DNA from 3 places in the Brevibacillus sp. MS2.2 genome. Region 1 is predicted to be linked to each of the others. Evidence: predicted binding sites of a transcription regulator. Region 1 holds the regulator's gene; each other region holds the start of a gene.
The links. The regulator CtsR, encoded in region 1, represses protease genes until heat stress. The targets are predictions, from matches to a motif close to ATGGTCAATAAAGGTCAAACA.
Positions count from the first base shown of each region.

Region 2: a site for CtsR is predicted at 5,704-5,724, ahead of clpP (ATP-dependent Clp endopeptidase proteolytic subunit ClpP). Genes of this name have one in related genera too.
Region 3: a site for CtsR is predicted at 2,607-2,627, ahead of clpP (ATP-dependent Clp endopeptidase proteolytic subunit ClpP). Genes of this name have one in related genera too.

Region 1 covers NZ_JABSUZ010000060.1:16,731-24,758, forward strand. Annotated here, with positions in the region: gene radA (DNA repair protein RadA) at 1-1,271, opposite strand, end outside; gene HP568_RS28870 (ATP-dependent Clp protease ATP-binding subunit) at 1,378-3,828, opposite strand; gene mcsB (protein-arginine kinase McsB) at 3,895-4,968, opposite strand; gene mcsA (protein-arginine kinase activator protein McsA) at 4,988-5,506, opposite strand; gene HP568_RS28885 (CtsR family transcriptional regulator) at 5,523-5,987, opposite strand; gene HP568_RS28890 (HAD hydrolase-like protein) at 6,176-6,862, opposite strand; gene HP568_RS28895 (UDP-N-acetylglucosamine--LPS N-acetylglucosamine transferase) at 6,892-8,013, opposite strand.
Region 2 covers NZ_JABSUZ010000059.1:16,946-24,973, reverse strand. Annotated here, with positions in the region: gene trxB (thioredoxin-disulfide reductase) at 14-973, shown strand; gene rapZ (RNase adapter RapZ) at 1,209-2,090, shown strand; gene HP568_RS28720 (gluconeogenesis factor YvcK family protein) at 2,169-3,179, shown strand; gene whiA (DNA-binding protein WhiA) at 3,188-4,135, shown strand; gene HP568_RS28710 (HPr family phosphocarrier protein) at 4,185-4,442, shown strand; gene HP568_RS28705 (hypothetical protein) at 4,570-4,752, shown strand; gene HP568_RS28700 (H-type small acid-soluble spore protein) at 4,763-4,948, shown strand; gene clpP (ATP-dependent Clp endopeptidase proteolytic subunit ClpP) at 5,062-5,664, opposite strand; gene HP568_RS28690 (hypothetical protein) at 5,796-6,017, opposite strand; gene HP568_RS28685 (copper amine oxidase N-terminal domain-containing protein) at 6,233-6,706, shown strand; gene HP568_RS28680 (branched-chain amino acid ABC transporter substrate-binding protein) at 6,922-8,028, shown strand, end outside.
Region 3 covers NZ_JABSUZ010000058.1:69-8,096, forward strand. Annotated here, with positions in the region: partial or broken gene HP568_RS28475 (ATP-binding protein) at 1-517, opposite strand, end outside; gene clpX (ATP-dependent protease ATP-binding subunit ClpX) at 714-1,979, opposite strand; gene clpP (ATP-dependent Clp endopeptidase proteolytic subunit ClpP) at 2,000-2,581, opposite strand; gene tig (trigger factor) at 2,714-4,006, opposite strand; gene HP568_RS28495 (metallophosphoesterase family protein) at 4,132-4,671, opposite strand; gene HP568_RS28500 (XTP/dITP diphosphatase) at 4,702-5,295, opposite strand; gene rph (ribonuclease PH) at 5,288-6,049, opposite strand; gene HP568_RS28510 (MFS transporter) at 6,264-7,511, shown strand; gene HP568_RS28515 (GerMN domain-containing protein) at 7,531-8,028, opposite strand, start outside.

The DNA of each region.
Region 1 (8,028 bases):
GGGATGATGACACGCTTAAAGCCTAATTTATGTGCTTCTCGTACTCGCTGCTCAATTCGGGAGACACCGCGCACCTCACCAGTCAGGCCAATTTCGCCGATAACGACATCATGCGGATTGGTAGCGTGGTCACGGAAACTGCTTGCAATGCTTACGGCAATCGCCAAATCAACGGCTGGCTCATCCAATCTGACCCCGCCTGCTACGTTTACATAAGCATCCTGATTTTGCAGCATCATGCCCATGCGCTTTTCCAACACTGCCATGATCATCGCCACACGCTGATGATCGACCCCTGTTGCCGTTCTCCGTGGCGTTACAAAGCTGGTCGGGGCAACGAGAGCTTGCAGCTCAACCAAAACGGGACGCGTGCCCTCCATACTGGCTACGACCGTGGAGCCCGCAACACCAAATGGACGCTCTGCCAAAAATATCTCAGATGGATTCGCCACTTCCTCCAAACCGCGATCCTTCATCTCGAAAATCCCGATTTCGTTTGTCGAACCAAAGCGGTTTTTGACGGCGCGCAAAATTCGAAATGTATTGTGGCGCTCTCCTTCAAAATAAAGAACAGCATCCACCATATGCTCAAGCATACGCGGACCAGCGATGGAGCCTTCCTTGGTAACGTGACCGACGATGAAGGTACCAATTCCTTTCCCTTTTGCAATCCGCATCAATTGGGCAGTAGCCTCCCGCACTTGTGCGACACTCCCCGCAGCCGATTGGATGGTCGGGTGAAACACGGTCTGGATCGAGTCAATAATCAGCACATCCGGGTCTACTTGATTAATATGCTGTTCGATCAAATCCAAATCATTTTCTGCCAATACAAACATCGGCGGCGTTTGCAAATGGAGTCGATCTGCGCGAATTTTAATTTGCTTTGCCGACTCCTCTCCAGATACATAGAGAACCTTCGCCCCTTGATGAGCCAAGGCAAATGATGTCTGCAAAAGCAATGTCGATTTCCCGATTCCCGGATCTCCCCCCACCAAAATGAGTGAACCCGGAACAAGTCCTCCACCAAGAACACGATTCAATTCTCCGATCGTCGTATCCATGCGTGGCTCTTCTTCACTGGCTACCTGGGTCAATGGAATCGCAGATTGGCGCTGGCCGCCGCTGAGCCCTTCGTGGCGATGTGCCGTTTTAACCGTCACTTCCTCCACCAAAGTGTTCCAACTGCTACATCCCGGGCATTTTCCCATCCATTTTGGCGATTCATAGCCACATTCTTGACACGCGTATTTCGTTTTATACTTTGACATAATCGCACCCTCACTTGGATTTCTTTCTCTACTTTTATCATAATTACGCACCCAAAAAAAGAATACCTCCCGAATCAGGAGGCATTCTATTACGTTTCAACCCAGCTTACGATTTCGTTTTTTCAAGGCGCTTGACTACCAGCTTGCCTTCTTCAGCTTCGATATTGACGGTATCACCTTTACTGATCGTACCCTTGAGCAGTTCCTCGGACAAATTATCCTCGATGTGACGCTGGATAGCTCGACGCAGAGGACGCGCACCATAGGCCGGATCAAAGCCTTCTTTTGCCAATACTTTCTTGGCTTCTTCGGTCAGTTGGAAATCAATGTCTTGCTCTTTCAAACGTTTACGCAGCTCTTCTGTCATGAGAGATACGATTTGCTCGATGTGCTCTTGCTCCAAGGAGTGGAACACGATGACTTCGTCGATACGGTTCAAGAACTCAGGACGGAAGCTCTTCTTCAGCTCATCCATGACTTTGTCCTTCATATCCTGGTACTTTCTTTCCGAATCGTTGGTCGTGAAGCCGAGCGTCGTATTTTTCTTGATCATGCTGGCTCCGACGTTGGAAGTCATAATGACAACCGTATTGCGGAAATCGACGGTACGTCCCTTCGAGTCTGTCAGACGACCATCATCCAAAACTTGCAAGAGGATGTTGAATACGTCTGGGTGAGCCTTCTCGATTTCGTCCAGCAAAATAACGGAATACGGCTTGCGACGCACTTTTTCGGTCAGTTGACCGCCTTCGTCAAAGCCTACGTAGCCAGGAGGGGCACCTACCAGCCGAGCGGTGGAATGCTTCTCCATGTACTCGGACATATCTACACGAATCATGGCATCCTCGTCACCGAAAAGCGTCTCTGCCACGGCACGAGCCAATTCGGTTTTACCCACACCGGTTGGTCCAAGGAAGATAAACGAGCCGATCGGGCGTTTTGGGTCTTTCAGACCAGCACGGGCACGGCGGATCGCACGCGAGATGGATTTGACTGCTTCATCTTGGCCAATGACGCGATCGTGCAAAATCTCTTCCATCTTCAGCAAGCGCTCTGTTTCTTCTTCCTTCAGCTTCAACACAGGAATACCCGTCCAGCTCGCCACTACTTGTGCGATGTCTTCTGGCGTAACCTCCATGTTTAGCTGACCTTGGCGCTCTTTCCAGTCTTTTTTCGTTTTATCCAGTTCTTCACGCAGTTTTTGCTCCTGATCGCGAAGAGCTGCTGCTTCCTCGAACTCTTGTGATTGTACGGCAGCGTCTTTTTCCTTGCGTACCTCTTCCAGACGTCCCTCCAGCTCTTTGAGGTTTGGTGGAACCGTAAAGGATTGCAAGCGAACCTTGGATGCCGCCTCGTCGACCAAGTCGATGGCCTTGTCAGGCAGGAAGCGTTCCGTAATATAGCGGTCAGACAGTTTTACTGCCTGCTCGATTGCTTCATCGGTAATTTTGACACGATGGTGGGCTTCGTAACGATCACGAAGGCCATGCAGGATACGAATAGCATCCTCCGCTGTCGGTTCATCAACCTGAATCGGTTGGAAACGACGCTCCAGTGCCGCGTCTTTTTCGATGTACTTGCGATATTCATCCAGCGTAGTAGCACCTACGCACTGTAGCTCGCCACGTGCCAGAGCAGGCTTCAAAATGTTGGAGGCATCAATAGCGCCTTCTGCTCCACCTGCACCAATCAGGGTGTGTAGCTCATCAATAAACAGGATGATGTTTCCTGCTTGGCGAATTTCGTCCATGATTTTTTTCAGACGATCTTCGAATTCACCGCGATATTTGGTTCCCGCAACAACGGTTCCCATATCGAGGGTCATGACGCGCTTATCACGGAGGGTCTCCGGAATTTCGTTGTTCACGATTTTTTGGGCAAGACCTTCTGCAATCGCTGTTTTCCCGACGCCAGGCTCCCCAATCAAAACAGGGTTGTTTTTGGTGCGTCTGCTAAGTACTTGGATCACACGCTCGATTTCTTTTTGGCGACCGATGACAGGGTCCAGCCCGCCATCACGAGCGATTGCAGTCAGATCCCTTGCCAAGCCGTCCAGTGTCGGCGTATTTGCCGCTGGGTTCCCTCCAGACGGTTGATGAGATGCCATCATTTCCGAGCTGCCAAGAAGCTGGAGCACCTGTTGACGTGCCTTGTTCAGGCTAACGCCCAAATTGTTCATGATTCTCGCAGCAATGCCTTCTCCTTCACGGATCAAGCCAAGCAGAATATGTTCAGTCCCCACATAGGTATGACCCAGCTTGCGGGCTTCGTCCATCGACAGTTCAATAACCTTTTTGGCGCGAGGTGTATAGTTTGGTGTGTAATTACTACCGGACTGCTCGGTTCCTCGCCCGATTAACGACTCCACTTCGCTCTGGATTTTATCGAGGCCAAGCCCAAGTGATTGCAATGCCTTCGCCGCAATCCCTTCGCCTTCTCGAATGAGTCCCAGCAGCACATGCTCTGTCCCAATATCTTTGTGTCCGAGACGAACCGCCTCTTCCAGGGCAAGCGCCAGTACTTTTTGTGCTCGTTCTGTAAAACGTCCAAACATCATATCGTACACCTCCGTATAACCGTGTTTTTTCTCTATATGGTTAACAATTGCTTGATACCATTACGATTACTCTTGTGATTCTACTACGCGCAGACGTTCGCGGATCAGCCTTGCCCTTCTTTCATCGCGTTGGTCCGGAGTGAGCTTTTGTCCAGCGTGGTGTTGTAAAAACCCTGGCTGTGTCGTGACTAACAGTTCGTTTAGAACCAGCGGAGATACATCCGGAATGATGCCTAGATCAATCCCCAGACGTACATCGGACAGACGCTGAGCCGCCTCCTTGGACTCTACTGTGCGGGCGTACATCAGGATACCATACGATCGAAAAATCCGATCCTCCAGCGAAACCCGAGTATGCTCCAGCAAATAAGTACGTGCCACACGCTCTTGCTCAATAATCTGTCTAGCTACACCGTAGAGATTGGAAAGGATATCCGACTCAGACATCCCCAGTGTGACCTGATTGGATAACTGAAAAAGATTCCCTAGAGCTTCGCTGCCCTCTCCGTAAATTCCTCTAACGACTAGACCAACTTGATTAATTGCCTGTAAAATTCTACTGATCTGCTGCGTCATCACCAGCGCCGGCAAGTGCAGCATCACAGATGCACGAATTCCCGTACCCACATTGGTTGGGCAGCTTGTAAGATATCCTCGTGTTTCGTCGAAAGCGTAGTTCAAGTTTTTCTCAAAAATGTCGTCTATTTTCGTACCTATTTCCCATGCCTCGTTCAAACGAAACCCGGGTAATAGTACCTGTATTCGAATGTGGTCTTCTTCATTAACCATAATGCTGACAGACTCATCTTCACGAAGTAATACGGCACCTTTGCGAGATTCCTCTGCCAGGTGAGGGCTAATCAGATGCTTTTCTACAAGCACCCTTTTTTCTAACGGATTAATTTGGTCCATGTGGATGACCTGAAGCTGATGCCTTTTGCGCATTGCCTCCGAATCGCTTACTTCCGTTACCTTTCTGACGACTTCCTCGCCCTGTGAGTCCGTTGCCAATAACGGAAAGGGGTGCTGGCGCAGGTTACGGGCGATACGCAGCCGTGTACTAATGACAATGTCGGAATCAGGACCTTCTCCTTTCATCCAATTGCTCCACGGGTTTTGCATAAACTGCTTTTGGGACATAACCAGCTAACCTCCCTTGCTACGATTGGGCCATTTTTTGTTCCAATGCTCGAATTCGATCGCGCATTTCTGCTGCCTTCTCGAACTCTTCACTGGCGACATGACTTTGCAGCGCTTGCTTTAGTTGCTCCAGCTCTTTACGGATCTTCAGTTTGCCACCCATCCGCTCTGGTACTTTTCCACTATGCTGTGTGTTTCCATGAATCCGGCGGAAAAGGGGGTCCAGTCGATCACCCAAAAAAGTGTAGCAATCACTACAGCCAAATCGGCCACTTTTACTAAATTGAGAATATGTGAGTCCACATGTTTCGCATTGAAGCGGCTTATTCGTTGCCGTTTCGCGTCCATTCTTTTGCATGGGATCAAATTTTAAAAGTCCTGACAGGAGATTGTTGATGCTGAAGTTGTGAAAGCCGGTAAAGACGTCCCCTTTTTCATGAGCACACTGCTCGCAAATATGGTATTCGGTTTTTTCGCCATTGACGATTTTCGTCAAATGAAGTGTCGCCGGTCGTTTTCCGCATTCCTCACAGTTCATAACATCATACCTCCTTTTACTTCAACAAGATTGCTGCGATCATCTGCTTTAAAATATTTGCCCGCAAACGATCCCGCAATTCAGCTTCTAGCGTTAATACGTTTCGTGAGGTAGCGATTTTCATCAAGGTTGCTTCTCTGATGTTGACTAATCCTTCCTCAAATAGTCTTTCTACGATCGCATTTCCCACGCTCTGACTGATGCTCTCACCAATCAGTTCCTCTGTTAGCAATTCCTGCAAGCGTGCTTTGCTGACAATCTGCACCTTGCGTATGCGAATATACCCGCCGCCCCCGCGCTTACTCTCTACAATGTACCCTTTTTGAACGGTAAAGCGCGTATTGATGACGTAATTGATCTGAGACGGCACACATTGAAAATGGTCGGCAAGCTCACTACGCTGAATCTCGATCGATCCATTGGGACTGTTTGTAATGATGCTTTTCAAGTGATGTTCAATGATGTCCGAGATGTTACGCAAGTCATCGCCTCCTATTCCTCTGTGTATGTTCTTCTGAGGTTACCTATTGACTTTGACTATCTTTGACGTTAATTATAATGGGTTTAGTGCGTGCCCGCAAGTGTCCCTTACACATTCTAGTGTGGGCAAAAGAGGGTCGCTTGAAACTTGGACATGATCAACAAAAAAACCACTCCCTGAGGAATGGTTTATGTTTGTTCTTGTGTATTGGTGTCGATTGCTGGCAAATGATTCAGTAGCTGTGTGAAGCTGGTGATGATGACATCTGCCCCGTCAAGCTCACCTGGTTTGGCAAAACCAAAGTCACATCCAATGGTAAATAAACCGTTTGTCTTGCCTGCTTCCACGTCGGAGTGACGATCCCCTACCATGATGGCCTGCCCGATTTTGTAATCAGACAACAATTTGGCAACCAGATCATTTTTGGAATGTGTGCGGAAACGGCCAGCTGAGTACAGATCGGTCATTAGCGGCTTTAATTCGTATTCCTGGCAAATGGCATCGATGTACTCTTCCTGCCCATTGCTTGCTATAAACAAAGCAAATCCTTTTTCTCGCAGCGTTTCCAAGGTTGATTTTACATTCGGATATAGCTCGGTCACTCTTTCTTTGAGTAACTGGATTTCATTGTCTAGCAAGAAGGCGTCGGCTGAGCGAATAGCTTCCTCACTCGCACCCGGCAGTAATTTGTCCCAGATCTGCTCGATCGTCATTCCCAGTACATTGATCAATTCACGTTCGTCTGGGGTTTCCCCTTGCCATAGCCCTTTTTGACGAAGCTGGTCAAACGTTCGAATAAATGCTGGAGTGGACAGCTTTTCTGTTTGAAGTAACGTGCCATCCATATCAAATAATATGGCGAATGGTACAGTCATGGGTTCCTCCATTTTGTCTGGCTAGGCCGCTATTCTACTTTCCCTGGCAACATATTCATATCATCCATGATGAACTCGGTAATTCTTTGTGCAGCATCTGGCTTCGAGATTTTCTGTCCCATTCTCCGCATATAATCCACCTTGGACGGGCTATGCAATAGTTCATCAATAAAATAAATCAATTGCTCTGACAGATTCGCGTGTACCGCACATCCATTATTGAGCAAAAAGTGGCTGTTCCTCTCTTCCTGTCCAGGCAGAGGGTTGTAAACAATCATGGGTACCCGTTTACTCATTACTTCAGCTGATGTAAGTCCGCCTGATTTGGTGACAATTAAATCAGCCGTTTCCAAGTATTCGTGGAAGTTATTGATGAATTTTAGTGGAACGACTTCATGGCGATACGTACGATTTATCACTTTATTGTACAGCTTATCGTTTGTCCCTGTTAATACAAAGGTTTTCAGCGGAATGTTAATCTCTTCTAGCCCATCTAATACCTTTTCCATCGAGCCGAGACCCAATCCGCCCCCTGACAGAATGATGCTTTTTTGTCCAGGAGCGAGGCCAAGCTTTTGCCGAATCAAATCGGAGTCCAATGGCAAGCTGAATTTTTTCATGATAGGAATGCCCATCGGAATGAATTTTTGATGGTCCTGTCGATAAACGTCTAACAGGTAATACAGTTGTTCATGGCCGATGAAGTAATAATTGATATGGTGATTAATCCATGAAGGATGGATGGTATAGTCAGTAATGATCGTATAGATTGGTTCCTTCCAATCATTTCTCCCTTTCAGTACGGAAAGCATACAGCTTGCAAACGGATGCGTAGCAATAAAGGCATCAGGCTGTACACTGTTGATCAGCTTTTTCAGTTTGTTTGCCAATAACTTATTCATCAGCACATTCATATCGAAGAAACGGGTTTTTTCTGTATTATGGTAAATTCTGCCCCACATCTTGGGTGACAGCCTTAGCAGATTCATATAGCTTTCCAGCAAAATCTTGTGAAAGGTGGGGCTAATATATTCCAACGTATCGATGATCATTGATGTGCAACCACTCTCAGCCAAGCTTTCTTGCATGGCCCGCGCTGCCTGGTTGTGTCCGTTACCGATGGAAGCGGAAAAGATTAGAATTTTTTTCATGAACGATTCTCCTTC
Region 2 (8,028 bases), on a different contig from region 1:
GGAGGCAACAAGCATGAGCGATCAAAAAATTTATGATGTTATTATCGCCGGAGCTGGCCCTGCTGGAATGACGGCTGCTGTATATACATCCCGTGCGAACATGAGCACATTGATGCTGGAGAGAGGGATCCCGGGCGGTCAAATGGCGAACACGGAAGATATCGAGAACTACCCAGGCTTCACTTCCATTCTTGGCCCTGATCTCTCTACAAAAATGTTTGAGCATGCACAGCAATTCGGTGCGGAGTATGCTTATGGCGAGATCAAGGAAATCCGCGATGAAGAGCCGTACAAGCGCGTTATCACGGGTGACAAGGAATACTTGACCAAATCTGTTATTGTGGCAACTGGTGCAGAGCATCGTTTGCTCGGAGTACAAGGCGAAAAAGAATTGTCCGGCCGTGGCGTTTCTTACTGCGCGGTATGCGACGGTGCATTTTTCCGCAATAAAGAGCTGGTGGTTGTTGGTGGAGGAGACTCCGCGGTAGAAGAGGCTGTGTTCCTTACTCGCTTCGCTTCCAAAGTGACGATCGTTCACCGTCGTGATCAGTTCCGTGCACAGAAAATCCTGCAAAAACGCGCTTTCGATAACGAAAAAATCGAAGTGATCTGGGATACAGAACTAAAAGAGATCCGTGGTGAAGGCAAAGTACAAGCGGTTCTCTTGGAAAACACCAAAACAGGTGAACAAAGAGAATACCCAGCAGATGGTGTATTCATTTACGTAGGTATGGACCCATTGACTGCAAGCGTCCGTCCACTGGGCATCACCAACGACGCAGGCTACGTACTGACAGACGAAAAAATGAACACCAAAGTAAAAGGTGTTTTTGCAGCAGGAGATGTACGCGAAAAAATGCTGCGCCAGGTCGTGACAGCTACTGGAGACGGTTCTATCGCTGCTCAATCTGCTCAACACTATGTGGAAGAGCTGAATGAAAAGCTAAAGGAACAAAATGTCACAATCTCTTAACCTGCTTGTAACATGGGTGAAATAATTCAAGAGTAATCTATAGACAATGAATTGACCCCCTTATCTATATAAACAATTGTTGCGTGGCTGGCATTCAGTCACGCATCTTTTTTTCTAAAAAAGCATGTACGCTTGTAGAAGACGTCATTGGAAAAACTGGGGAAGCCGTTCAAAAAGGTGCGAATAAGGTCGACAATATGGTATGCTATTGTCAGAATCGTAGGAGGCGAGTTGCGTGACGGAATTGGGAAACGACAAGGCCATGAATCTCCTGATTATTACCGGAATGTCAGGTGCGGGAAAGACAGTTGCTGTACAAAGCTTGGAGGACCTGGGCTTTTTTTGTGTAGACAACCTACCCCCTGTACTGATTCCCAAATTTGCTGAGTTGGTCAAACAGTCTGGTGGGAGTATTGAGCGAGTCGCATTGGTGATTGACTTGCGAGGGCGTGAGTTTTTTGAAAATCTAGCCGTAACTATGGAGAGCCTCAATCAAATGAATGGATTATCGTACCACATCCTTTATCTGGATGCGAACGATCAGACATTGGTTTCTCGCTATAAGGAAACACGTCGCAGACATCCGCTTTCCCCGAACGGTTCGCCTTTGGAAGGAATTCACGCTGAGCGCCGTTTGCTGGAGGAAATGAAGGGCTGGGCGCATCAGATTATTGATACGAGTCAATTGAAGCCAGTTCAGCTTCGAGAAAAAATCATCAACCAATATGGTCAACAAGGATCACCACTTACGATTAATGTATTGTCGTTTGGTTTCAAATACGGCTCACCAATAGACGCTGACTTGATGTTCGATGTCCGTTTTTTGCCTAACCCGCATTATGTGGAGGATTTGCGTCCGAAAACAGGATGTGATCCAGAGGTGGCAGAGTATGTGATGCAGCACAAGGACACAAAAGAATTCTTAGAAAAACTTACAGACTTTTTGGGGTACACCCTGCCGCATTACCAGCGAGAAGGAAAAAGTCAACTTGTGATAGGAATTGGATGCACCGGTGGCAAACATCGCTCGGTCGCCATTGCAGAACATTTGGGAGAAACCTTTGGCAAAGATTTTTCTGTCCGTGTCAGTCATCGAGACATGGAGAAGAACAAATGAGCATAAGATGGCAGGAAAGACTGAAACGCGCATAAATAGCCACCTGTGGTATGTGTATTAGAAATAATGAGGTGACATATGCCTACTAAGGGAGTCGGGAGGCTACAGTCAAGGCCATTACGGGTAGTCGTTATTGGCGGAGGAACGGGTCTGTCCGTCCTTCTACGCGGTTTAAAGCACGAGCCGGTGCATATCACAGCGATTGTTACGGTAGCAGACGATGGGGGAAGCTCTGGACGTTTGCGAGAAGAAATGGATATGCTTCCACCTGGCGACATTCGAAACGTCTTGACTGCTCTGGCCGATACAGAGCCATTGATGGAAAAAGTCATGCAATATCGTTTTTCCACAGGCACGGGATTAGCAGGGCATAATTTGGGAAATCTATTACTTGCAGCGATGAACGAAATCACTGGAGACTTTGTCACCGCAGTCAAAACATTAAGCGGGGTTTTGGCAGTGCGTGGAGATGTATTGCCAGCTTCCACGCAATCGATTCAGTTGAAAGCGGAAATGACAGATGGATCTCTCGTAATCGGAGAATCCCAAATACCGTTGACTGGCAAAGAAATCAAGCGGGTGTTTCTTGACCCGGAGGATGCTGTTCCTCTGAGCGAAGCCCTGTTGGCTATTGCCGACGCGGATGCCATTTTGATTGGGCCTGGCAGCTTGTACACGAGTATCCTGCCCAATTTATTAGTACGCGGGTTATTTGAAGCGATTACACGCGCACAAGCCCCGAAAATCTATATTTGTAACGTCATGACACAACCGGGGGAGACAGACGGTTTTTCTGCATCCCGGCACGTGAATGTCATGTATGAACATGTAGATAGACCATTTCTGGATACGATCATTGTCAATTCAGCCGAGCTGCCTACCCATGTATTGGACAAATACGCGGAAAAAGGAGCAGCTCCTGTCCGATGTGATTTAAAGCAACTGCGCCAACTCGGTCTGCATGTTGTGGCGAGGCCGTTAGTCACATTTGAGGACGGTTACCTACGTCATGATGCACATGCTGTCAGCAAGCAGATTGTGTCACTGGTCAGACGAAGACGGAAGGTGCTGAAGATAGAGAAGGAGTAGTGAAGTCGATGTCATTCGCCGCGCATACCAAAAAAGAACTTACCATGACGGAGGGTGCCGATTGCTGCAGCAAGGCAGAGCTCTCAGCCTTGATTCGGATGAATGGAAGTCTGCAGTTTGGAGCCGGACGACTGGTGCTGGATGTGACGACAGAGAACGCGGCGATTGCCCGACGTATTTACACGTTAATCAAGAGGCTGTTTCAGATACACGCTGAACTGCTGGTTCGCAAAAAAATGCGTTTGAAAAAGAACAACGTTTACATTGTGCGTATTCCGAATAAGGCCAATGAGGTTTTGCAAGACTTGGGCATCATGGATCAAAGCCTGTCGTTTATCCCAGGAATCGCCCCTGAGATCGTGAAGAAGTCCTGTTGCCGCGCTGCTTATTTGCGGGGAGCTTTTTTGGCGGGGGGATCTGTGAATCATCCAGAGGCATCCAGCTATCATCTGGAGATTTTTACTTCCTATCAGGATTTTTGCGAAGCATTGACCAAGATCGCCAATCGGTATAAACTAAATGCCAAGTGCATCGAGCGGAAAAAAGGGTATGTTCTCTATATTAAAGAAGGCGAAAAGATTACAGAGTTTTTGAGCTTGATTGGAGCTCATCAGGCGCTTCTGTATTTCGAGGACGTTCGAATCGTAAAGGACATGCGGAACTCAGTAAACCGTTTACACAATTGTGAAATCGCCAACATAAACAAAACGGTGAATGCAGCCACCAGACAAATGGAAAATATTCAGCTCATCGATCAAGAGATGGGATTGGAGAATTTGCCAAAACGTCTGCGAGAGGTCGCGGAGCTTCGAGTGGCTCATCCTGACATCAATTTGAAAGAATTGGGTGAGATGGTGCCAAGCGGAGTAGTGAGCAAATCGGGCATTAACCACCGCTTGCGAAAAATTAACGAAATCGCTGACAAAATACGAGAAAAACAAAATATTTCGATGTAGATGCATGTTATACTAAAGGATAATAGTCTACAAGTGAGGAGGTCCATTCATGGTTCAACAGCAGGTCGTGGTTCAGTTAAAGACCGGTTTGCAAGCTCGTCCAGCAGCCTTTTTCGTTCAGGAGGCTAACCGTTTTGCATCGGAAGTATTCGTAGAAAAAGGCAACAAGAAGGTCAATGCGAAAAGCATCATGGGTATCATGAGCCTCGCAATCAGCTCTGGAACGGAAATTACCATTTTAGCAGAAGGGCCGGATGCCTCCCAGGCAGTCACCAGCCTTACGAATCTGGTAAGCAAAGAAGAATAGAGTCACGAGAGACACTTTTCCCGTATGGGAGGTGTCTTTTTTTGTTGATCATCTTGATGAATATGTATCAATTCACTTCGGGCAGGGCATTTCTAACCATGTATATTGCATGAAGGAGGAATGACACATGAGTAACCGTGATAAGTGTTACGAAGGCCGCGATTGTTATGATATGGACATTGATCGGATGGTGAACGAGGGACTGGGAGGTGGAGTTGTTTCCGACCAAAACGGCCTGATTGAAGAAACAACTGTAGACACGATGACAGGGGCGTCGTCAGCCAAGCAAGCCCTTGAAGATGAGCAATAGGGAGCCGCTTATGAATGTAACGAGAGCACAGGCCATTATGAGCTCCGACGACCATATCAAGGTAGAGTACGAAGGACAAGCCGTTTGGATCGATGCTGTAGACGAAAAAACGTCAACAGCACGTGTACATGAGGAAAAAAATCCAGGACATAGCCGGACGGTCTATGTCAGTCAGTTAATGGAAGTATCACCATGATTCATCGAAAAAGCCGAGCAAACCAAGGGAAGCCTCTTGGGACTTGCTCGGCATACAAAAAACACTCGGCCCGTAGTTCAGGCACGAGTGCTTCTTTTTTTACTAGGTATCTCTTATTTTTTGGAAGACGGTTCGGAAGTGATGACTTTGTCAATCAATCCGTACTCTACTGCTTCTGCGGCAGAGAGGAAGTTGTCGCGATCGGTATCCTTTTGGATGCGCTCCAAAGGCTGTCCAGTGCGTTCAGCCAGGATGGTGTTCAGATGATCACGCATCTTCAAAATACGTTTTGCGGCAATCTCAATGTCGCTCGCTTGTCCTTGGGCTCCACCCAATGGTTGGTGGATCATGACTTCACTGTTTGGCAGAGCAAAGCGTTTGCCTTTTGCCCCCGCAGCCAGCAGGAATGCTCCCATCGAAGCAGCCATTCCGATACAAATGGTGGATACATCTGGCTTGATGAAGTGCATAGTATCGTAAATTGCCATACCAGCAGTAATAGAACCGCCTGGGCTGTTTATGTACAAGTGAATGTCTTTCTCCGGATCTTCCGCCTGAAGGAACAACAACTGTGCCACAACGATATTGGCTACGGTGTCGTTGATTGGGGTTCCCAGAAAGATGATGCGGTCTTTGAGCAGGCGGGAATAAATGTCGTAAGCACGTTCCCCGCGGTTTGTCTGTTCAATGACGGTTGGAATTAAATTCATATGCATCTAGTCTTCCTCCTCTCTTTGTAACAATATCATACACAAAAGGTCAATGAAGGTCAAACACATAAGTGCGCGCCCTCACTACCATGTTTGCCAATTTCCCTCTGTCTAAACCTACTCGAAAAAGAAAACATTCATTCCTTAGAATTCTCATCGGCTTCGGTCAAATCGACGGCGAGTTTCAGCGTGGCTTTCATCTTTTTTCCCTTGATGATCGTATATTCATCGATTTGTTTGGCCTGTAGCTGATTGATGGCTTCCGCCAGCTCTTGTTGATCTTTGTATGGTTCAATGGTCAATAAGCATTCCTCGTCACTGGCCTCTTGATAAATGAGAAAAAAACGTTCCCCTGCCATGGTAAGCCTCACTTTCGAAAGTTATCCACAATGTTATGCACAGGTTGTGCACAAAAACATTTGTTCGTGGGATATTTTATTTTTTTCCTAGTCTTGTCATGTTTAGTGAGAGAATTACATAGGAAATGTATGGGATAAAAAAGAAGGAAAAAGTTGATTCGTGTCGAACTTTACAAAATTGGAATTCATTTCATGATATTTAAGGGGTGTTTATTATGCTTCGCAAGTTTTCTACAATGATGCTGACAGCGGCTCTTCTAACAGGAAGTGTAGCGGCAACGGCTGCGTTTGCCCAAACGGCGCCTGCGCCTGCTCCTGTACAGCAACAAAAAATCAAGGTTCAGCTAAACGGCAAGGAGTTCCCATTCCCACAAGAAATCGTTACTGAAAATGGTGTTGCGTATGTGAATGCGAGCACATTGGCGATTGCTTTGGGTGGTTCCGCAGCATGGGATAGCACGACCAAATCTCTGCTGGTTGCCAAAGACAATACGTACGCTCTGCGTATGTACGAAAACAAAAACTTTGCTTATAAAAACGGCAAAGAAACCAGTGTAGCAAATCCGCCACGTCCAGTGACCGGAGCAGTGCTCGTTCCTCTCGTATTCATTGCCCAAGAATTGGGTGCAAAAGTAGAGTACGATGCAAAAACGCTCACTTACAAGCTGAGCATTCCAATTAATTCCTAGAAATGAATGGAACTTCTCATCAAGATAGCCACTTCTATGCGTAGAAGTGGCTATTTGCTTTAATACGACACGTGTACGCCTCTATCAGCAGACAGCGATAGAGGCTTTTTAATTGATTCTTCTTTCAATCATTTCTATTGCAAATTTTCTAAAATATCCTACAATAAGATTGTGATTCATAGTTTGCTTATAAATAAAGAGGGGGATGTTTTGCTATGAAAAAACAGAAATCATTGTCGATACTGGCTGCAACATTTGCTCTGAGCACATTGCTCGCGGGCTGTGGTGGAGGTACAGGGACTGGTGGACAAAGCGCGACACCACAGCCGAGCAACAATAGCGGAGGAAGCACGGGCGGTGCAAGCGGAACTACTGAGAAGCTCGTGATTGCTGTAGTTGGTCCGATGTCAGGTCAGTACTCCGATTACGGAAGCACAGCAAAAGCTGGTGCTGAATATGCATTGAAAGAAAAAAAGGAGGCATTCAAAGCACTTGGCTTTGATGTTGAATTGTCCGCGCAAGACGACCAGGCTGACCCGAAACAAGGGGTAGCAGTCGCACAAATGTTGATTTCAAATCCTGACGTAGTCGGAGTAGTTGGCCATGCTACAACAGGTGCTTCGATCACAGCAGCAGCGCAATACGAGCAAGAGAAGCTCGTAATGGTATCTCCTTCTGCAACGGGTTCAGATTTAACTGAGCAAGGCAAGAAGATCGTACACCGCATTTGTGCGCGTGATGATCAGCAAGGCTCCAAGGCTGCTATTTTTGCCAAAAATCAGTTGAATGTCAAAACGGCGTTCGTTATGCATGACAAGGCTGCTTATGGACAAGGTCTTGCGGAAGAAGTGAAAAAGCAATTTGAAAAAGACGGCGTACAAGTTCTCGGCTTTGAAGGGGTAACGGCAGGCGAGAAGGATTATAGTGCGATCATCACCCAAATCCTTGCGAAAAATCCAGAGATGATTTACTTCGGTGGATACTACTCTGATGCAGGAATCATCGTGAAGCAAGCACGTGAAAAAGGCTTCAAAGGTGTCTTTATGGGTGGAGATGGCTACGACTCTGCTGACATGGTGAAAATTGCTGGTGCGGAAAATGCCAATAACGTAGTCTTTACTTCTACTGTTGGCGATATTGGTGCAACCGAAGACGGCAAGAAATGGATCACAGACTTCGAGAGCGCGACTGGCAACAAAGTAGGGATCTTCACTTCCTTTGGTTATGACTCCATGGGTGTTATGCTGAACGGACTGGAAGAAGCGATTAAAGCAAACGGCGGCAAAAAGCCAACTCGTGAACAAGTGCTGGAAGCTGTTCAC
Region 3 (8,028 bases), on a different contig from region 1:
GCTTTGGTTGCGGGATACCCGCCTGCCCAAGCGAGCCTGCCCCTTGATAAATCGGATCATGTACAGAACCGATTAACGGGTCAGCAATCCCGCGCTCATCAAAACGAGCAATCGTCGCATCGATTTCAATAAACTTGGCATCAGAAGAAAACGGCGATAGCTGATTTTTCTTCGCTTCTTCCAACACGACCCTAGCCGCTGCGGTCTTGCCTACACCAGGTGGCCCATAAATAATGACATGCTGTGGGTTGGGACCACACAAAGCGGCACGCAACGCACGAAGCCCATCTTCCTGTCCGACAATTTCTTCCAAAGTCGCTGGTCTTGTTCTCTCTGACAGAGGCTCTGTCAACGCAACCATTCTCATTTTACGAATGGAATCAAGATCCTTGCGTGATTCCTTTTCGGTTGAGGTTTTCGTGTTTCTCTGCGCTCGCAGCAAGTTCCAAAAGTAGGTGCCGATCACGATACCAACAACCACTTCAATGACAGCAATGACCAATGTCGTATAGTCCATATGCAGTCCCTCCCATGCGTCTTCGCTTGCGGTCAGCTTTTGTCCCCCGAAGTGAGGGAACACGTTCATGACCGTTTTGTGCATATGTAAAGCTTCTCTTGAACGATATCAAGTAGTATTGCCCCGCAAGCGTAGACGTAAACCAACAACAAAAAAACCACCTCGCTTATCACGAGATGGTCTGTGTAGACAATACTTATGCTGTTTCTTCGTGCAATTCCTGGCCTTCTTTGGTCAACAGTTGCGGCTTCACTTTGTCGCGAACCGTTTCTTCAGTAATGACGCACTTGTTGACGTCTTCTCTGGAAGGCAGTTCATACATCATGTCGAGCATGATTTGTTCGATAATCGCACGCAGTCCGCGCGCACCAGTATTGCGCTTAATCGCTTCTTTGGCGATTTGCATGAGCGCACCGTTATCGAACTCCAGCTCAACACCGTCGAGACTCAGCAGTTTTTGGTACTGTTTCACCAAAGAGTTTTTCGGCTCTGTCAGGATACGCACAAGCGTCTCCTCATCCAGTGGCTCCAGAGTAGCAAGTACTGGCAAACGACCGACGAACTCCGGAATCAGACCAAATTTCAGCAGGTCTTCCGGCAAAATGTATTTCAGGTATTCTCCGGCTTTCAGATCGCCTTTTACGCCATCGCCGAAGTCTGCACCAAAACCGATGACTTTTTTACCCAAACGACGCTTGATAATCTGCTCGACGCCATCAAATGCACCACCGCAGATGAACAAAATGTTCGACGTGTCGATTTGGATGAACTCTTGATGAGGATGCTTGCGTCCGCCTTGTGGTGGAACACTCGCAACCGTCCCCTCCAAAATTTTCAAAAGCGCTTGCTGAACGCCTTCACCAGATACATCACGCGTGATCGATGGGTTTTCCGATTTGCGGGCTACCTTATCAATCTCGTCGATGTAAATGATTCCTTTTTCAGCCTTCTCAACATCATAGTCAGCAGCCTGAATGAGCTTGAGCAAGATGTTTTCAACGTCTTCACCCACATAGCCTGCTTCTGTCAGAGAAGTTGCGTCCGCAATCGCGAAAGGTACATTCAGAATGCGCGCCAATGTTTGCGCGAGCAATGTTTTTCCGCTACCAGTCGGACCGATCAGCATGATGTTGGATTTTTGCAGCTCCACATCCTCGATCTTCGCCCCGGAATTAATCCGTTTGTAGTGGTTGTACACCGCTACAGACAAGGACTTCTTCGCCATATCCTGACCAATGACATAGTCATCCAAGATTTTGCGAATTTCCACTGGCTTTGGAATTTCTTTCATATCGATTTCTTCTTCAGTGCCCAGTTCTTCCTGTACAATTTCATTGCACAGTTCGATACATTCGTCACAAATGTAAACACCAGGACCAGCTACCAGCTTGCGCACCTGTTCCTGGGACTTGCCGCAGAAGGAACACTTCAGTTGGCCTTTGTCGTCGTTAAACTTAAACATGCGCTTCACCTCACAACGGGTCAGTTTTTGCGTTCAATAATAGAGTCAATCAATCCGTAGGCCTTTGCTTCTTCTGCACTCATGAAATTGTCGCGGTCTGTATCTTGCTCTACGCGTTCATAAGGCTGACCTGTCCGCTCAGACAAGATCTCATTTAGCTGGCGCTTCGTTTTCATAATCCACTCCGCATGAATGCGAATGTCTTCTGCTTGGCCACGCACACCACCGAGCGGTTGGTGAATCATCACTTCGGCATTTGGAAGAGCGAAACGCTTGCCTTTTGCACCCGCAGCCAACAGGAACGCACCCATGCTGGCAGCCATGCCCACACAAATCGTGGACACATCCGGTTTGATGTACTGCATGGTGTCATAGATGGCCATTCCTGCTGTAACAGAACCACCTGGAGAGTTTATGTATAGCGATATGTCTTTGTCCGGATCTTCTGCCTGCAAGAAAAGTAGCTGAGCAACAACAAGATTGGCGATTTCATCATCAATCTCGGTGCCCAAGAGAATAATCCGGTCTTTCAGGAGGCGCGAGTAAATATCATAGGAGCGCTCGCCCCTGCTTGTTTGCTCGATGACCATAGGGATTAACATTATGTATTTTCCTCCTTTGCCGAAAAAAGTCAATGGTGGAAAAACAAGGCACGATACACTCGTGCCTTGTGGTCTTGACAGCCAGCGCTCAGGGTTAGCCTGCCCACTGACCAATCATGCGTTCTTCTAAGCTTATGCTGTTACTTTGCTTTCTGCAACCAGCAAATCTACTGTTTTGCGAGTTTGCACATCGCGGTACAGAGCAGCCATGCCATCTTGTGCAGAGAAGATTTTGCGCAGCTCATCAGCTGGGCGGCCGTATACACCAGCCAGTTTATCCAGTTCTGCGTTTACGTCTTCTTCTGTTGCTTCGATGTTTTCTGCTTTGCCGATTGCTTCCAAAGTCAGGGAAGTGCGAACGCGGGATGTTGCGTCTGCACGCAATTGATCACGCAGTTGGCTCTCATCCATGCCGGAGAACTGGTAGTACAGTTCCAGCGTCATGCCTTGGTATTGCAGACGTTGACCAAATTCATTTACCATTTGATCCAATTCATGCTCAACCATTACTGCTGGCAAATCGATCTCAGCGTTTTCAGCTGCTTTCAGAACGAGCTGCTCACGAACATATTGATCTTTTTCTTGCGCTGTTTTTTCTTCGAGTTTTTTCTTGGTGTCTGCTTTCAGCTCTTCCAGCGTGTCGAACTCGCTCACATCTTTGGCAAACTCATCATCCAAAGCAGGCAGGTTTTTGCGCTTCAGGCTGTTCAGCTTCACTTTGAATACCGCTTCTTTACCAGCGAGGTTAGGAGAGTGGTACTCTTCAGGGAAAGTTACGGTAATTTCTTTTTCTTCGCCGATGTTCAAGCCAGCCAGTTGCTCTTCGAACCCTGCGATGAAAGTACCGGAACCCAGTTCCAGAGAGTAATCTTCCGCTTTACCGCCTTCAAAAGCTACTCCGTCTTGGAAGCCTTCGAAATCGATTACAGCGATATCGCCTGTTTGTGCGGCACCCTCTTCTACTGCAACGAGCTCAGCATGACGCTCTTGCATACGCTTCAGTTCAGCGTCAACGCTCTCTTCTGTTACAGAGAAGTCTTTTTCTTCGATGGACAGACCTTTGTAGTCGCCCAGCTTTACTTCAGGCTTCACAGTTACAGTCGCTTTGAAGATCAGGTTTTTCCCTTGTTCCATTTGCGTTACGTCTACTTCTGGACGATCTACTGGCTCGATACCAGCTTCACGAACAGCTTGTCCGTATGCAGTTGGAAGCAGAATGTCAAGAGCGTCTTGGTACAGAGATTCTACACCAAAACGGGATTCGAACATTTTGCGTGGTACTTTTCCTTTACGGAATCCTGGAACTTGAACTTTTTGAACCACTTTTTTAAACGCTTGATCTAATGCTGCGTCTACTTGCGTAGCATCTACTTCAACCGTCAGGACTCCCTGGTTATTCTCTACCTTTTCCCAATTTGCTGCCACGTAAACTTCCCCTCCTAAATCGAATCAACAGAACATCGCCAGCCGCGCCATGGTATCTTCGCAGGCTCGGATGATAATATTCTAGCCATTATAACCATTCTAGTATAGCACAAATCTTTTAGTTTTCAAGAAGACCTGATTGGTCGACGAACAGAATAGTTCCCTCCCAATTGTGAAACCAGGTTGCCTACATGATCATAAAACGCCACTGATATGTAAACTTCTGTCGGACTCGTTCCTGTCTCTTCTAAATGAGCATATGTCGGTACGTGGAAACCGCGCGGCATTTGCAGGCTGCCCGGATTCAGAAACAAGATGTCTCTCTCTACGCCACAGACAGGTACATGAGAGTGACCGAATACGACTACATTTGCTCCGACCTCTTCTGCACGGTAATGAAGGCGCAGAAGAGAGCCTTTTACTCCGAAAAGATGTCCGTGCGTTTGCAGGATGTGAAGGTCTCGCCATTCGGTCTCTTGCTCAGTCGGCACCTCTTCTGTCGAATCGCAATTGCCTCGGACAAGCGTCATGTTGGAAAACGGCTCGCGCTGATGGTCGACACAAAAATCGCCACAATGCAAAATTTTTTCGACATGATGTCGGTTGACGACCTGGCTTACTTCCCGAACCAAGCCGTGGCTATCGCTCATGATGAGAATTCCCATCACACCTCACTCTCCTGTTTTCTCTCTTGTCTACTTGATAATTTCAAGCAGTTGTTGCATGGCACGAGCGCGGTGGCTGATCTGGTTCTTTTCTTCTGGCATGAGTTCGGCCATCATTTTGTCCATCGATGGGATGTAGAATACCGGATCATATCCGAAGCCGTTTGTACCTTTTGGCTCACGCGCGATCACGCCCTCACAAGCGCCAGTGGCAATGATTGGCTCTTCGCCCGGAATCACCAACGCCAACGTACAACGGAAGCGAGCTGTGCGTTCCTGCGTCGACACCTCTTCCAGCTCTTTCAACAATTTACGCCAATTCTGCTCGTCTGTTGCATCTTCCCCGGCAAAGCGCGCGGAGTAAACGCCAGGGCGTCCTTCCAGCGCATCTACTTCCAGACCAGAATCGTCACCGAGGGCGGGCATATTCAAGTATGTAGAGATTTCGATTGCTTTTTTCAGGGCATTTCCTTCGAAGGTGTCCTTGTCTTCTACTACCTCTGGCACACCGTCAAATTCAGCGAGGCTAATTCCTTCCCAGCCTGCATCTGCAAACAGCCTGTTGAATTCTTTCACTTTTCCCTGGTTACGTGTTGCGAGAACGACTTTTTTTCGATTAGGCATGACTTTCCTCCGCTACTGATTGTGCAAAAGAGAGCGTAACATCTGCGAGCGCCTCTTTTTGACTGTTAATCAAGTTGTCAATGCCGACTTTTGCAAGGGCAATCATTTCTTGTAGCTGTTCAGGTGAAAACGGAGCATCCTCCCCTGTTCCTTGCAGCTCGACGAACTTTCCTTTTCCCGTCATAACGACATTCATGTCGACAATCGCTGTAGAATCTTCTTTGTAGTTGAGATCGAGCACTGCTTCCTCGCCGACTACTCCTACGGAGGTGGCTGCCAGGAAGTCGTTGAGCGGCAACTGTTTCCAGGTGCCACTATCCACCAGCTTTTGCATCGCGTCTACCATTGCTACGAAGGCTCCAGTAATCGAAGCTGTCCGTGTACCTCCGTCTGCCTGAATGACATCGCAATCCAACCAAATGGTGCGTTCACCCATTGCTTCCAGGTTCACAACGGAGCGTAGAGCACGTCCGATCAGACGCTGAATTTCCATTGTTCGTCCGCCGACTTTTCCTTTGGACGACTCACGCGCGTTGCGGGTCGCTGTTGCTCGGGGAAGCATGGAATACTCGGCTGTGATCCAGCCCTTCCCGCCACCACGCATAAAAGGCGGTACCCGGTCCTCCAAAGTCGCCGTACAAATCACCTTTGTGTCTCCGACTTCAATCAGGCACGATCCTTCTGCGTGTTTAATGTAATTGCGCGTAATCGTTACAGGGCGCAATTGATCATGGGCACGGCCATCCACTCTCATTCCAAGTTCCTCCTAAATCGCTTTGTTACACTCCGCTCATTATACCAGAGGCAGGAAACGATCTGCCACTGCACAAACGCCTCTTCCTTATTTACGTCAATTGCAAATATTCTTGTCACTTCCTCCCTCATACAAAAATTACTTGCGTCCATCAATCAATTTAAATATCATCTAATTAGATATTCAATTAATTTGATTGTAGGTGAATCTGCTTATGAGCTTCCTGTTTCTCTTGAAAAAGCCGAATTTACGGCGTCTTTTAACGGCCAATTTCTTAAGCGGAATCGGAGATTGGTTTAACAGCGTTGCTGTGCTCGCCTTGCTGCTCGAAATAACAGGAACAGCTATCGCTGTGGGCATTACCCTCGCACTACGTACGCTGCCTCACTTGATTTTTGGTCCGCTTGGTGGTCTAATGGCAGACCGTTTTGATCGAAAAAAAGTGATGGTCGCCTGTGATCTCGTTCGCGGATTCATTGCTCTTTCATTTCTGTTGGTGTCAGAAAAGTCAGATTTGTGGATCGTCTATGAGGGGACGTTCTTGTTGGTTGCCTTTTCGTCGCTCTACAATCCGGCTCGAATGTCCCTGCTCCCCAAAATCGTTGACCCTGAGGAATTGGCGACGGCGAACGCACTTGATCAAAGTACCTTTGGAATTGTCATGGCCATCGGTTCGTTGATCGGCGGTATTTTTGTTGCACTCTGGGGAAGTGATCTGGCTTTTCTTTTCAATGCCCTCTCCTTTTTCGCCTCGGCTCTGTTTCTGGCTAGGCTGAAGGTACCCGCCTCCCCAAACGACTCCGTTACTAACGTGCAATTGCGGCAGGCTGCTAAAGTCTCTACCTACGGAGAGGTGATCCGCGCCATCACATCCACACCGATTGTGTACGCCATCTTGTTGCTAAAAGCCGTATGGCCAATCGGCGGGGGGATTATCAATGTCCTGATCAGTGTCTATGCCTATCAAGTGTTTTCTGCCGGTGAATGGGGAATTGGTCTGTTGTATGGTGCAATCGGACTTGGCTTCATCATCGGGGGGATGCTCGCTCAGCGCTTTCAACGATACTTTAACGAAGTGGCTGCGAGCAGCTTCGCTTTGGAAGGCTTTGCACTGCTATTGACCAGCTTTTCACCCACGATTTATGTAACGGCACTGTTCTTTGCGCTCTCCACCGTCGCGGGAGGAATGGGGAACGCCAGCCTGAATACGTTGATCATGCGCCATGTCACCCCCAGCTACCATGGCAGAGTATTTGCCTTGGATGCGACGATCTCAAACATCCTGATCGGTCTGTCCATGCTCCTTGGCGGTTGGATTCTGACGATGGCAGACCCACGCATAGTCGGCTTTGTGGCAGGTCTTTTTGTCACGATCCCATCGCTTGTGCTTGGACTTGTTATTCGGAGGGCCGTACGCGCTAGTGACGACGTACAATTGGCGAACAAAAACCACGCTCGTTAATACGGGCGTGGCTCGTTTCTTACATCTGTATGGGATTGAGTTGAATCGGGCGGCTCACTGGCTTGGTGAACTCGCCACTGGCTAGCGGTTTCCCTTCCACCAGCAGCTGCACTTGCTTGGCTCCTGTCGTTTCTGTCAATGACAAGACAAGCGATTGCAGGGCTTCTGGGCTCGCTTCCTTGCCATCGTCATACTTGAGGATGTCACTGCTCAAATTGACCGTCACCAAATCTTTTTCCTGCTTCACATCCAGAACACGTGTCGTACGGAGCAAGGAACTAAAGAGCTGAGATCCTTGTTTCGGTCCTTTGATCAACTCTTCTACGGTTGCTTTGGCGATATCAGCCGTTTCAGGAACCAGGCGAGTGACTGGGACATAATACGTACGTGTATCATCCAACTGTCCTTGGAAATAAACCGTTACGCTGGAGGTATCTCCTGGTACCGCCCCATCGCCCAGTTCGAGATTGACTCCTTGATTCCGGTCTAATAGCGTTATGGGTGTTTTGGCTGCTGG